Regions from separate parts of the Fusobacterium sp. DD2 genome, predicted to be linked through region 2. Evidence: riboswitches for the same ligand, from Rfam matches in the RefSeq annotation. Region 2 holds a riboswitch; the other holds the start of a gene.
What was found. A riboswitch is a leader RNA that binds a small molecule or an ion and turns the genes downstream of it on or off. The one in region 2 is predicted to bind S-adenosylmethionine.
Positions count from the first base shown of each region.

Region 1: it holds a riboswitch for S-adenosylmethionine, as region 2 does, so the genes downstream of both, IX290_RS09980 (methionine ABC transporter ATP-binding protein) here and metK (methionine adenosyltransferase) in region 2, are expected to answer to the same signal.

Region 1 covers NZ_JADRHM010000073.1:8,083-12,080, forward strand. The annotation lists gene yqeC (selenium cofactor biosynthesis protein YqeC) at 1-1,181, opposite strand, end outside; SAM riboswitch class I at 1,302-1,388, shown strand; gene IX290_RS09980 (methionine ABC transporter ATP-binding protein) at 1,466-2,476, shown strand; gene IX290_RS09985 (methionine ABC transporter permease) at 2,466-3,113, shown strand; gene IX290_RS09990 (MetQ/NlpA family ABC transporter substrate-binding protein) at 3,160-3,942, shown strand.
Region 2 covers NZ_JADRHM010000002.1:12,215-23,559, reverse strand. The annotation lists gene IX290_RS00485 (methylaspartate ammonia-lyase) at 1-1,114, shown strand, start outside; gene citD (citrate lyase acyl carrier protein) at 1,199-1,459, shown strand; gene IX290_RS00475 (aldolase/citrate lyase family protein) at 1,495-2,367, shown strand; gene citF (citrate lyase subunit alpha) at 2,391-3,932, shown strand; SAM riboswitch class I at 4,004-4,094, shown strand; gene metK (methionine adenosyltransferase) at 4,200-5,363, shown strand; gene asnA (aspartate--ammonia ligase) at 5,747-6,742, shown strand; gene der (ribosome biogenesis GTPase Der) at 6,970-8,292, opposite strand; gene IX290_RS00450 (YgiQ family radical SAM protein) at 8,312-10,042, opposite strand; gene IX290_RS00445 (hypothetical protein) at 10,430-10,606, shown strand; gene IX290_RS00440 (DUF4402 domain-containing protein) at 11,233-11,345, shown strand, end outside.

The DNA.
Region 1 (3,998 bases), on a different contig from region 2:
CTAATTATATTTTTTCCACCATGGTCACCTTGAAGAGCAAGAAGCTCTTCTTTTTTACTATATGGAAAGAATACAGGTGAATATCTATCTCCATTACTTGTTGGAACAGTTATATATCCATATTTTTCAAAGTTATAATAGAGTTTTGAAATAGTATCTGGTGTCAAAAAGACCTGGTCACCAGTAAAAAATACAAAACCTTTTCCTGAAGAGTTTTGAACTCCTAATTTAATACTTTCACTCTGTCCTAAATTTGCTTTGGTGTTGTGAAGATACTTACAATTATATTTTTTACAAATATTTTCAGTCCAGCTGTCCCTTCCACATACCAGTATTTCAAAAAAGTTGGCGAAATTAAGTTTATCCAATACATTTTCCAAAAGAGAAACACCATTGTATTTAAGCTTTAATTTATCCTGCCCCATTCTTCTTGAAAATCCTGAAGCCATAACAATAGCAGATACTGGGACATATTGATATATCTTATTTTCAATTATACTTCCAAGTACAAATTCAGCCGGGTAATTGATTTTTTTCAGTTCATTGCAGGTAGAAATAGCTAGGGAAAATCTCTCAATACTGTTTTCACCATCAATTCCATTAAAGAAAAGATATCTATCATTAGCAGTGGAGTTTTTAAAAAATTTAGCTTTTTTTATATATTCAGTTAAAAAATTTTGTGATACTTTGTGTGATAAATAAGTTGGATAATTTTGAGAAAATAGTTCAAATCTATGAATATTTTCTTTAGAAAGTCCTCTATCTAAAATTTCCATATTGATTACACCAATTATTTTATTTGAAATTGGTGGGATACATGGCTCATTTTCATTCCACTCTTTAAAAATTTTTTCTTTAGCTCCATCTCCCTCAATTAAAATAAAATCATACTGATTTTTGATGTTATATATCTCCTGATAGGAAACTCCAGTGAGCTTATTATCTTCTATTGAATCTCCTAAAACGAAGATATTTTTCCCCTGTCCTACAAAAGTGGAATCTTTTAAAATGAGCTTTTGAAACTGTGTATTTAAAGGTTTATATATTTTGGTAGTAGTTGTAATAAGTACCTTTCCAATTTGAGCTAATTCAGTTGCCAGAGCCATCATGAGAGAGGTTTTACCTCCAGCTCCAGTCAAAGTTATTATGTCTCCTTTTTTTATATGGAAAATCTCATACATAGATATCCCTCCCCTGCTTTTTTATATTCTATACTATAAGGATAAAATAGTCTATAAAAGAAAATAATAAAAAACATTGACAAATGAATTGAAATGAGTTATTATAACCCTAACAAAAAAATACCATCCAGAGAAACTGAGGGACTGGCCCTGAGACGTTTCAGCAACCTGCCAAGTGGTGTGGTGCTAATTCCAGACAGATGGACGTGAATAATTCTGTTGATTATCTCTATTACATCTGGTAATAGAGATTTTTTTATACAAAAATTTTGGGGAGGCATAAGATGATACAGATAAGAAAAGTAAACAAGGTATATCCTAATGGATATCATGCAGTGAAGGATGTATCCCTTACAATTGAAAAAGGTGATATTTTTGGGATTATTGGTCTTAGTGGAGCAGGAAAATCTTCACTTATAAGGCTGATAAATAGGCTTGAAGAACCTACAAGTGGGGAGATTGTAATAGATGGTGTAGAGATTACATCATTGGGAAAGAGTGAACTTTTAGAGAGAAGAAAAAAGATGGGAATGATATTTCAGCATTTTAATCTTTTATCTTCAAGAACTGTTGGAGAAAATGTAGCATTTTCACTTGAGATTGCAGGTTGGAAGAAAAAAGATATTGGGAGCAGAGTTAAGGAACTTTTAAAAGTTGTAGAACTTGAGGAGAAAATAGATTTTTACCCATCTCAGCTTTCAGGAGGTCAGAAACAAAGGGTAGCAATAGCTAGAGCCCTTGCAAATAATCCTGATATTTTACTTTCAGATGAAGCTACTTCAGCTCTTGACCCTAAAACAACTAAATCTATCTTGGACCTTATTAAGAACATTCAGAAAAAATTTGGCCTTACAGTGATAATGATAACCCATCAGATGGAGGTTATTAGAGATATCTGTAATAAAGTGGCAGTGATGTCTGACGGGAAAGTAGTAGAGATGGGAGGAGTTCACCATATATTTGCAGAGCCTAAAAGTGAGATAACAAAAGAACTTATCTCATATCTTCCAGGTACTTGTGAAAATAAGGTAAAGCTTATGAAACACAAGGATAAAAGCATAATCAGACTTAAATTTTTAGGAGATATTGCCAATGACCCTATTATTTCAAAAGCAGCTAGAACTTTTGATATAGATTTCAGTATTATTGGAGGTTCTATAGATAATCTTTCCACTATGAAAGTTGGACATCTATTTGTAGAGATTTCAGGAGATATGGACAAGCAAAAACAGGCTGTGGAATGGTTTAAAGAAGAGGCAGGAGTTATTACAGAGGTGATTTACAATGGTATTTAGTATGATATGGGAATCTACACTTGAAACTTTATACATGGTATTTTTTTCAACGCTTTTTTCTTTCTTAATTGGATTTCCAGTAGGGATATTGCTGGTTATTACAAAAGAGGGAGGAATCTTAGAAAGACCTAAACTGAATAAAATTCTTGAGTTTGTAATAAACACCTTAAGGTCTTTTCCATTTATCATTTTGATGATTCTGGTATTTCCACTTTCAAGACTTATAGTTGGAACAACAATAGGTAGTACAGCGGCAATAGTGCCACTTTCAATATCAGCAGCACCTTTTGTAGCAAGAATGGTAGAGGGAGCTTTAAATGAGGTTGATAAAGGGCTTATAGAGGCAAGTTCAAGTATGGGAGCAGATAATTTTACAATAGTGTTCAAAGTGATGATACCAGAAACAATGCCACATATTATCCACGGACTTACAGTAACTGTAATCTCACTAATTGGATTTTCAGCAATGGCTGGAACAATAGGAGCAGGTGGATTAGGAGATCTGGCAATAAGATTTGGATATCAGAGATTTAAGACAGATATAATGGTGTATTCAGTAATTGTAATTATTATTGTAGTACAGGTTATACAGACACTTGGAAATTATTTAGTAGCAAGAAGCAAAAAGAACAGATAGCAATGATATTAACTATATAAAAAAATTAAAAAGGGAGAGGATAATCATGACAAACAGAGTAAAAGCATTACTATTAGGAGCATTTTTAACACTTGGAGCAGTATCTTTTGGAGGAGAGTTAAGAGTTGGAGCAAGTCCTGTACCTCATGCAGAGATTTTAGGAATTGTAAAGGATGATTTGAAAAAAGAGGGAGTAGATTTAAAAATAGTTGATTTTACAGACTATGTTACACCAAACCTTGCACTGGCTGATAAAGAGATAGATGCAAACTATTTCCAACATATTCCATATCTTGAAAAATTTGCACAGGAAAGAGGACTAAAACTTGCAAGTGCAGGTAAGATTCATGTTGAACCACTTGGAGTTTTCTCTAAAAAATATACAAAACTTGAGGATATCCCAGAAAAAAGTGTAGTTGCAATACCAAGTGACCCATCAAATGGAGGAAGAGCACTTATTTTACTTCATAATAAGGGAATTATAACATTAAATGACCCAACTAATCTTTATGTTACTGAGTTTGATATTGTAAAAAATCCTAAAAAATTAAAATTTAAACCAATTGAAGCACCACAATTACCAAGAGTTCTTCCAGATGTAGCTGCAGCAGTGGTAAATGGAAACTATGCAATAGAAGCTGGATTTTCACCTGTAAAAGATGCACTTGCTCTTGAAGGAGAAGAGTCACCTTATGCAAATGTAATAGCTGTAAGAGCTGGAGAAGAAAATAGTGAGGATATTGTAAAACTTATAAATGCTTTAAAAAGTGAAAAAGTAAGAAAATTTATAATTGAAAAATACAATGGAGGAGTTGTTCCTGCATTCTAGAAAAAAAAGAGGCTGTTTTGTACTGCACCCAAAATCTTAGACAACTAAGATGGAGG
Region 2 (11,345 bases):
CATCAGACAAGCAGGAGAATCAATCTCTGTTCAATTAATTCTTGAAGATGGTCAAGTGGCTTTCGGAGACTGTGCAGCAGTTCAATACTCAGGTGCAGGAGGAAGAGACCCATTATTCCTAGCTAAAGATTTCATCCCAGTTATCGAGAAAGAAATCGCTCCAAAATTAATAGGAAGAGAATTAGACAACTTTAAATCATTAGCTGAAGAATTCGACTCTATGAAAATAGATGGAAAAAGAATGCATACAGCTATCAGATACGGAATAACTCAAGCTTTACTAGATGCAGTTGCAAAAGCTAGAAAAGTAACTATGGCAGAAGTTATCCAAAAAGATTACAATACAGGATTAGAAATTACTAGAAGACCTATATTCACTCAATCTGGAGACAACAGATATGAAAATGCTGACAAAATGATAATTAAAGGTGCTGACGTTTTACCTCACGCTTTAATTAACAACGTAAAAGAAAAATTAGGAGAAAAAGGAGAAATCTTACTTGACTACGTTAAATGGTTAAGAGACAGAATCTTAGCAAAAAGAACTAACGAAGATTACAACCCAATTTTCCACATTGACGTTTATGGAACAATCGGAGCAGCATTTGATTGCGATACTAAAAAAATGGCTGATTACATCGCTACTTTAGTTGAAGCTGCAAAACCATTCAAATTAAGAATAGAAGGACCTATGGACGTTGAAGATAGAGATAAACAAATCGAAGCTATGGCAGCTTTAAGAGCAGAAATCGACGGAAGAGGAATTGGAGCAGAATTAGTTGCTGACGAATGGTGTAATACTTTAGAAGACATCAAATTATTCGCAGACAAAAAAGCTGGACACGTTGTACAAATAAAAACTCCAGACTTAGGAGGAGTTAACAACATCGCTGACGCTATCCTTTACTGTAACAAAGTAGGAATCGGATCTTACTGTGGAGGAACTTGTAACGAAACTAACAGATCTGCTGAAGTTACTACTAACATCGGTATGGCATGTGGAGCTCTTCAAGTACTAGCTAAACCAGGAATGGGTGTTGACGAAGGATTCATGATCGTATTCAACGAAATGGGAAGAGTTGAAGCTTTAGTAAATAGAAGAAAAAATAAATAGTTTTCTTTTAAAAATTAATAATAAACTTATGGGAAAGGTAGTTTATGACTACCTTTTTCCTTTAATTATGATGAGGTGAAGTAAATGACTATAAAGAAAGCTGCAAAATGTGGAACTTTAGAATCAAATGATATATTCTTAATTCTTACTCCTTCTGAAGATGGGATTGAAATAGAATTAGAAAGTACTGTAGAAAAACAGTTTGGTGACCATATCAGAGAGGTTATAAAAGCTAAACTTTTAGAACTTGGTATTGATAGCGTACAGGTACAAGCTCAAGACAAAGGAGCTCTTGACTATACTATTAGAGCTAGAATCGAAGCTGCTGTAGCTAGAAGTTTATAATATTCTATTATTCATTTTATGAGAGGTGTTTTATTGTGAAATTAAGAAGAACAATGTTATTTATGCCTGGAAATAACCCAGGGATGCTTCAAACAGCTGCTGTTTTCGGATCAGATGCTGTTATATTTGACTTAGAAGATGCTGTTGCACTTACAGAAAAAGATGCTGCAAGAGTACTTATCAGCGAAGCATTAAAAACTATGAGCTATGATGAAGTAGAAGTAGTTGTAAGAATAAATCCTTTATCTACACCTTATGCAGATAAAGACGTGGATGTTATAGCAAGACTTAAACCAGATGCTATATTACTTCCAAAAGCTTGTCCAGAAGACGTAGCAGAATTAGATAAGAGATTAACTAAAATAGAAGAAGAAATGGGATTTGAACATAACTCAATAAAAGTTCACCCATTAGTAGAAACTACTTACGGAGTAGAAAAAGTATACGAAACTATTAAAGCAAGCCCAAGAATTATCTCTGTTTTATTAGGAGGAGAAGACTTGGCTGTGGATTTAGGAGTTAAGAGAACAAAAGCATCTGATGAACTTCTATATGCAAGAACTAAAATTATAAATGCTTGTAAAGCATGTAAAGTTGATGCTATAGATACTCCATTTACAGATACAAATGACTACGATGGATTAATAGCTGACACTTTAAAAGCTAAAATGCTTGGATTTACAGGAAAATTAAGTATAAACCCAAGACAAATCGATACTATTCACAGTGTATATGCTCCATCAGCAGCAGAAATCAACCACGCTCAAAGAGTTATGGCTGCTAAAGAAGACGCTGCTAAACAAGGACTTGGAGTATTTTCACTTGATGGAAAAATGGTTGACCTTCCTATTATCAACAGAGCTATTCATACATTAGATATGGCGAAATTAATGGGACTTATTGATTAATTATTAAGGCGAGGTGTTTATAAATGAAAAACGTTCTAGGAAGAGAAGTTCCTGAGTTTATAGAAGGATACGGAAAAGTTACTCAATATAACGGGTATCTTGCAAATACAACTGGAGTTATGAAAAAGAACTACACTTTTAAAACTGTAACTCACAAAGATAATAAATTACAAAAAGATTTAGCAACTTTAATGGATAAATTACCATTAAAAGATGGAATGACAATTTCATTTCATCACCATTTAAGAAATGGAGACTATGTATTAAACTTAGTAATGGCTGAAATAGTTAAGAGAGGATACAAAGATATTACTCTTGTAGCAAGTTCAATTTTCCCATGCCATAAACCTGTAGTAGAATATATGGAAAAAGGTATTGTAACTCAAATATATGCTGGATATATGTCAGGTCCAGTTGCTCAAGCAATATCTGAGGGAAAACTTCAAAAACCAGCAGTAATGCATACACACGGTGGAAGAGCTAGAATAATGGAAACTGGAGAAGTTGAAGTTGATATAGCTTTTGTTGCAGCACCTACATGTGACGAATATGGAAACATCAACGGAGTAGATGGAAAATCAGCTTGTGGATCTTTAGGATATGCACACTCAGACGTTGAAAATGCAAAGGTTGTTGTAGCAATAACAGATAATCTTGTTCCTTTCCCTAATACAACTATTGAAATCAACCAAACTTTAATTGACCATGTATTAGTTATAGATGCTATAGGAGATCCAAAAGGAATAGTTTCTGGTACAACTCAAATTACTAAAAACCCTATTGGATTAAAAGTTGCTGACTTAACAGCTAAATTCATCGAACAATCAGGATACTTAAAAGAAGGAATGAGTTTCCAAACTGGAGCTGGAGGAATATCTCTTGCAGTTGCAGCTGAAGTTAAAAAATTAATGAAAGAGAAAAATATTGTAGGAAGTTTCGCAGCTGGAGGAATCACTGGATACATCGTTGATATGTTCAAAGAAGGATTATTCAAAGCTCTATTTGACGTACAATGTTTTGACCTTAACGCTATAAAATCAGCAAAAGAAAATGCTAACCACTTAAAAATGTCTGCATCTATGTATGCAAATGCTAACAACAAAGGTTCAGTAGTAAACAAACTTGACGTTGTTATCTTAGGTGCTACAGAAATGGATACTAACTTCAACGTTAACGTTACAACAGGATCTGACGGAGTAATCATGGGAGGATCAGGAGGACACAGTGATACTGCAGCAGGAGCTAAATTATGTATCATCGTTTCTCAATTAGTTAACGCAAGAATCTCTGTTGTTAAAGACAGAATCACAACAGTAACTACTCCAGGAGAAACTGTAGACGTTCTAGTTACTGAAAGAGGTATAGCTATCAATCCACTTAGAAAAGACTTAATTGAAAGATTTAAAAACTCAAATCTTCCAATAAAAACTATTGAAGAATTAAAAGAAATAGCTGAGTCTATGTGTGGAAAAGAAGAACCAATCAAATTTGAAGACAGAATTGTTGCTGTAGTTCAATATAGAGATGGATCTGTAGTAGACGTTGTAAGACAAATAAAAAAATAAGAAAATAATTGACAATTTTACATTTTACTGTTATAATGCTACACGTAAAATGAAATATTAAAAATCGTATTTAACCATCAAGAGAGATTGAGGGACCGGCCCTGTGACATCTCAGCAACCTGCTTTTTATGAAGTGTGGTGCTAACTCCTGATAGATGGAATATAAAATTGTTATATATTCCCTTCATCTATCAGAGGATGAAGGGATTTTTTTATGCCTTTGGAGATTTTGTGGTTAGAGCTGTTTAAAAATTAGAGGAGGAAAAAATGAAAAATTTAACTTATTTTACATCTGAATTTGTATCACCTGGACACCCTGATAAGGTTGCAGACCAAATATCAGATGCTGTATTAGATGCATGTCTTAAGGATGACCCAAGCTCAAGAGTAGCATGTGAAGTGTTCTGTACTACAGGACAAGTTATTGTTGGTGGAGAAATTACTACTTCAACTTATATAGATGTTCAAGATATTGTAAGAAGTAAAATTGCTGAAATAGGATATTCTGAAGGAATGGGATTTGATGCAAACTGTGGAGTATTATCTGCAATTCATTCTCAATCACCAGATATCGCTATGGGAGTAGATACAGGTGGAGCAGGAGACCAGGGAATAATGTTTGGTGGAGCTGTAAGAGAAACTCCAGAACTTATGCCACTTGCACTTGTATTAGCAAGAGAAATCATTGTTAGACTTACAAGACTTACTAGAAGTAATGAACTTCTATGGGCTAGACCAGATGCAAAATCTCAAGTAACACTTGCTTATGATGAATTTGGAAGAATAGATCACGTTGATACAATAGTATTATCAGTACAACATAATCCTGATGTAACTCAAGAAGAGATTAAAAAGGATGTTATAGAGAAAGTTATAGTTCCTGTTCTAGAGGCGTATGACCTTGATCCAAGCAAAGTTAACAAGTACCATATCAATCCTACTGGTAGATTCGTAATCGGAGGTCCACATGGTGATACAGGCCTTACAGGAAGAAAAATAATAGTTGATACATATGGTGGATACTTTAGACATGGTGGAGGAGCTTTTTCTGGAAAAGATCCTTCAAAAGTAGACAGATCTGCTGCATATGCTGCTAGATGGGTAGCAAAAAACATAGTTGCTGCTGACCTTGCAGATAAATGTGAAGTACAATTATCTTATGCTATTGGTGTAGTAGAACCTACTTCAATAAAAGTAGATACATTTAAAACAGGAAGAGCTAGTGAAATTGATTTAGCTAAAGCTGTTGCAAAAGTATTTGATTTAAGTCCTAGAGGAATAGAAAAAGCTCTTGAATTAAGAAGTGGAAACTTTAAATATCAAGATCTTGCAGCATTTGGACATATAGGAAGAACAGATTTAGATCTTCCATGGGAAAAATGTAACAAAGTAGAAGCTTTAAAAGAAGTTTTAGAAGAGATGAATAAATAGTTTGATATAAAAGAGAAGTTTTAATTCTGGTTAAACAGTTTTAGAACTTCTTTTTCAATTAATATAAAATAAAAATATTTTTTCAAAAAAATCATTGACATTTCTTTCAAAAAAGTGTATCCTAGTTGGTAGATATTAATAGTTGGAGGCAGAAGATGAAAACGCTTATTTTTGGAATAACTGCACAATTTAATAATAATAATAATATGTCGAGATTTGGACTTTAAGTAGTATAGGTATTCTACTTGTGGTACAAATCCTTTTTGAGATTAAAACGATTTGTACCCGACATTGTAAGTAAAGCCATTCGGGTGCAACCGAATGGCTTTTTTATTAATAGCTAAGGTTTATAAAAATATTTTATTTATAGAGGAGTGAGATTAATGGAAAAAAAGTATGACTGCAAACTAGATCTTTTCGAAACAGAGGTGGCTATTAAAAAAGTAAAAGACTTTTTTGAAAGAGCTCTAGCTTATGAACTTAACCTAACAAGAGTTTCTGCACCACTATACGTAAGAAAGTCTTCTGGATTGAACGATGATCTAAGCGGTATGGAAAGACCTGTAAAGTTTGATACACACTGGGATGCAAAGGAAGAATATCAAATAGTTCATTCACTTGCTAAATGGAAAAGAATGGCTCTAAAAAGATATGAATTTCCTGTACACACTGGACTTTATACAGATATGAACGCAATCAGAAGAGATGAGGATTTAGATAATATCCACTCTATGTATGTTGACCAATGGGACTGGGAATTAGTAATTGACAAAGCTGAAAGAACAACTAAGACTTTACAAAAAATAGTAAAGAGAATCTATGATGCTTTAAGAAAAACAGAAGAGTATGTAAATAGAGAATATCCTGTATTTTCTAAAAAATTACCTGAGGATATATATTTTATTACATCACAGGAATTAGAAGATAGATATCCAGAACTTACAGCTAAAGAAAGAGAAAATGAAATCTGCAGAGAGTATAAAGCAGTATTTATATCTCAAATTGGTAAGACTTTAAAATCTGGAGAAAAACATGATGGAAGAGCTCCTGACTATGATGACTGGGAACTAAATGGAGATATTTTAGTATGGAACCCAATACTTGAGCAAGCTTTTGAATTATCATCAATGGGAATAAGAGTAAGTGAAGAAACTCTTGCCCTTCAATTAAAACTTGCAAATAGAGAAGATAGAAAAGAATTAAAATTCCATAAAGCTCTACTTGCTAAAGAACTTCCTTATACAGTTGGAGGAGGAATTGGACAATCAAGAATCTGTATGTTCTTCCTTGAAAAACTTCATATTGGAGAAGTTCAAGCATCTTGCTGGCCAGAAGAAATGGTTGAAGAATTTGCAAAAATAGGAGCAAAATTCCTATAGGATATATAATATGGAAAAATAAAAAAGCATCTAGGGGATCTCCAGATGCTTTTTCAGTTATAAAATGTTATTTGGGAAACGAACCATATAGTAACAAACCGTCGGTAGGGTTCCGACGGTTTGCTTTTAGTTCGTTATCTAATATATAAAATATCTTGGGGAAAGATTTATATGTATGTATAATACAATGTTTTTATGTCTTTTTTGTTACAGCGAAAAGAAAAAAATTATTCTTCGCTATTTTTTTTCTCAAAGCTAATTAAGATAGGAGACCCTTCAAAACCAAATGATTCTCTGAATTTATTCTCGACATATCTAGCATATGAGAAGTGAATCAATTCTGGGTAATTACAGAATAATACAAATTTTGGTGGGGCAACTGATACCTGTACAGCATAGTTGATTTTTACAACTCTTCCTTTTCTTGTAGGTGGGTTGTTCATCATAACTATCTCTTTTAAAACGCTGTTTAGGATACCAGTAGAAATTCTCTTATTGTATTCATCAAATATCTGACTAGAGATTTCTAAAAGTCTTGTAGTTCTTTGACCAGTAAGAGCTGAAACGAATTCTACAGGTGCATAGTTTAAGAATGGAAGTTCAGCTAAAAGGCTCTCTCTCATTTTTTCCATTGTATTTGTATTTTTATCTACAAGGTCCCATTTGTTAACTACAATGATAATAGGTTTTAACTCTTCAGCAGCTATACCTGCAATTCTTTTATCCTGCTCAGTAAGTCCTTCCTGTCCATCTAGCATAAGAAGGCATACATCTGCTCTTTTAATAGTTTTGATAGCTCTCAATACAGAGTAGTATTCAAGACTCTCTTCAACTTTAGATTTTCTTCTAATACCTGCAGTGTCAATAATCATATATTTTTGATCATCATACTCTATGATTGTATCTATAGCATCTCTTGTAGTACCAGCTATATCACTTACTATTGTTCTTTCTTCTCCAGCAAGTCTGTTAACTAGAGATGATTTTCCTGCATTTGGTTTACCAATAATAGCAAGTTTTAATACATCTTCTTCCTCTTCAGGGAAATCCATTTTTTCAATTAAACCTGTAACCATATCAAGCATGTCTCCAAGGTTTACTTTGTGTTCTCCTGAGATTCCAATCAGGTGTTCAAATCCTAAAGCCCAGAATTCATAGATATCTCCCTGCTGATCAAGGTAGTTATCAATTTTATTTACACATAAAATAACTGGTTTATTTTTCTTTCTAAGAATATATGCAACCTCTTCATCAAGAGGATTTACCCCACATTTTCCATCTACTACAAATAAAATAACATCTGCTTCATTCATAGCAACTTCAGCCTGTTCTTTTATTTTAGTCATCATAAATTCGTTGTTTCTAGGTTCAAGTCCACCTGTATCAACAACTACAAATTCAGTTCCATTCCATTCAGTTTCTCTATATAATCTATCTCTTGTTACTCCAGGAGCATCGTCAACAATTGCGATTTTATCTCCTACAAGATTATTGAATAAAGTTGATTTACCAACGTTTGGTCTTCCAACTATTGCAACAATAGGTTTCATTATATAACCTCCTATTTTTTTATTTTCTTTTAAATTTTCTTTTTCTATTTTGATTTTGTTCTCTTGGGATAACTATATCCTTTTGTTTTTGTTTTCTGTTATTATCTTTCTCTACAAAGAGTTTTTTACCAGTAAATGGATCAATCTCTGTGTAATACATAAGTGTTGAGTAAGTTGAAGGTGTAGGTGTAAATACCTGAACCTGTTCAGGACTTACTTTTAGCTCTCTTGAAGCAAATCGTTTAAGATCTAACATATCTTTTTCATCACAACCAGGATGAGCTGCAATTAGATAGTAAGTTAAAAATTGCTTCATACCTAATTTGTTATTTATTTGATAAAATCTATCTTTAAATTCTTTTAAAGGAGCTTTTCCCTGTTTACCCATAAGATTTAATACTTTATCTTCAGTGTGCTCTGGAGCTATTTTCATCTGTCCAGATACATGGTCACGAACAATCTCTTCAAGATATGCCTGTCCACATTTAGTATCACTTAGAATCATATCATATCTTATACCTGAAGCTATAAATATTTTTTTGATTTTATCTATTTTTTTCAGTTTATTTAATAGATCAATCTGCTTACGATGATTTATCTTAAGAGCAGGACATTTTTCAGGGTATAAACATCTTCTATCCTGACATGCACCAAGTTTTAATTTTTTTGTACATTCAATCTGGTACATATTGGCAGTAGGACCACCTACGTCAGCAATGTATCCTTTAAACTTTGGAGCACTAGCAAGTTCCTTTACCTCTTTAATTATAGAGTCTTCACTTCTTGAAATAACTGTTCTGCCCTGATGAATAGCAATTGCACAGAAATTACACTCTCCATAACATCCTCTGTGAGTTGTTACTGAGTTACGTATTGTATCCAGTGCTCTTACCTCACCCATTTTCTTATAATAAGGATGAACATCTCTCTCAAAATCCATAGAGTATATCTCATCTAGCTCTTCAGTTGTATAATTTTCAGTAGGAGGATTTTGAATTAAAAATCTATCTCCACATTGTTGATACAATCCCTTTGCTGTAATAGGATCACAGTTGTGATAGAATGTATTAAATGCCTGTATAAATTTATATTTATCACTTTTACACTCTTCAAATGATGGGAGTCTTAAATACCCATGTTTTTCTTCCTTACCTATATAACAGATTCCTCTTATATCTTCCCATGGCTTTCCATCTCTAAGGGCCTCAGCTAGGGCTAACATTGATTTCTCTCCCATACCATAGGATATGATGTCGGCTTTGGCATCAAAGACTATAGGACGTCTTAGAGAGTTGCTCCAGTAGTCATAATGAGTAATTCTTCTTAGACTTGATTCAATTCCACTTATTACTATTGGAATTGGACTTCCTTTAAAAAATCTTTTAATTAAATTTGTATACACGATAACTGCTCTGTCAGGACGCTTATTATTTTCTCCCCCTGGAGTAAAGTCATCACTTCTTCTTTTTTTCTTAGTAGCAGTATAGTTTGCCACCATAGAGTCAACGCATCCGCCAGATATTCCCCAGTATAGTTTTGGCTCACCAAGTCTTGTTATATCAATATCACTGTCCACGTCTGGTTGGGCAATAATTCCAACTTTAAATCCATGTTTATAAAGCCATTTTCCAACTATGGCTGTTCCATTATATGAGGTATCAATATATGTATCACCAGATACAAGTATGATGTCTAGCTGTTCCCAGCCTAATTTTTTTACCTCTTCCATCGTTGTAGGTAAAAACATAATATCACCTAATCTTTTTTCTAAATTTTCTTCTTTACTACAATATATTTTACCATAAAATGCGAAATCTTCCTAAAAATAAGAATAAATAAAAGGAAAAAATATTTTCTAAAAATTATAAAAATTCACAAAATATTCTATGGTAAGCAACGAAATAACCACGTTTCTCTTCTAAAAATAAAAAAGCTATGCTGATAAGAAGCATGGCCTTATTTTTTAAAATAATTTATTTAATGCTATCATAATATGATACTTTATCTTAGTAAAATTTGCAAGTAAAATAAAAAAAGTTTAAGCATTTTAAGGAAAATATTGTATAATGTAGTAAGGGAAGTTGCTGTATATTTTTATTTAATTGTGTGTTAATTAGTGATATAAGGGAGGTAGTTTATGGATTCGAGAGAAGACGTTATGGACTTACTTCACAGACGGTTTAGAAAAGAGTTAGGTTCTCAGGAAGAGGATGACATGGACATTACAGCAAAGGACCTCAATTGTGACGATTACGTTATTGATGGAAAGCTTATAATAAAGGATGGAGTTATAGTTTCTAACTCTAAAAAATAGAACATAAATAATCTTAAGGTTTGGAGATTGATGCGTACCCCTTTTACTGGACAAACAGTAAAGGGGGTATTTTTTTATTTAAAAGAAAAAAGAGCCAAAATTGAGCTCTCTTTCCCACAAGGTTTTAATATAGGTACATCTGTACCAAATAAATTATATCATCTACTGATTAAATAATGCAATAAAAAATTTAAATATAATTTTCTAAAAAAGAATTGATTTTTGAAAAAAAGTGTACTATAATTCGTGTGACATTAAAATGTAAAAGCAATGTTTTTATTAAAACATATTAAAATTATCAAATTATATTTAATTTTAACTTAAATATGTTTGATTTAGACTAAAATAACAGACTTAAATGAAGGACTTGCAAAAAATGTGAGTTCTTTTCAATTGTGATATTTTAAGTATATATTCATCATAATGAAAACGAGGATTAATGCTATGTTGTATTGTAAACTCGTGCATATATAGTAAAAAAAAATAGTGTAGATTAATTAAAATTCCTAATTTAAAATAATTCTTATAATATTTTTTGATGTTACTATTTAATTTTCATTTTACTGGATACATATCATTTAAAAAGTTTATGGGAGGTTTTGACAATTAAGAATTTTTTTATTTTTTTGATATTATTATTTACTATATCAGTTTCAGGTTTTGCCAGGAATATTCAAGTACAGGTAGATAAGCAGTTTCAACGTGTTCAACCAGAACCAGGTTTTGATAGTGCAGCAAG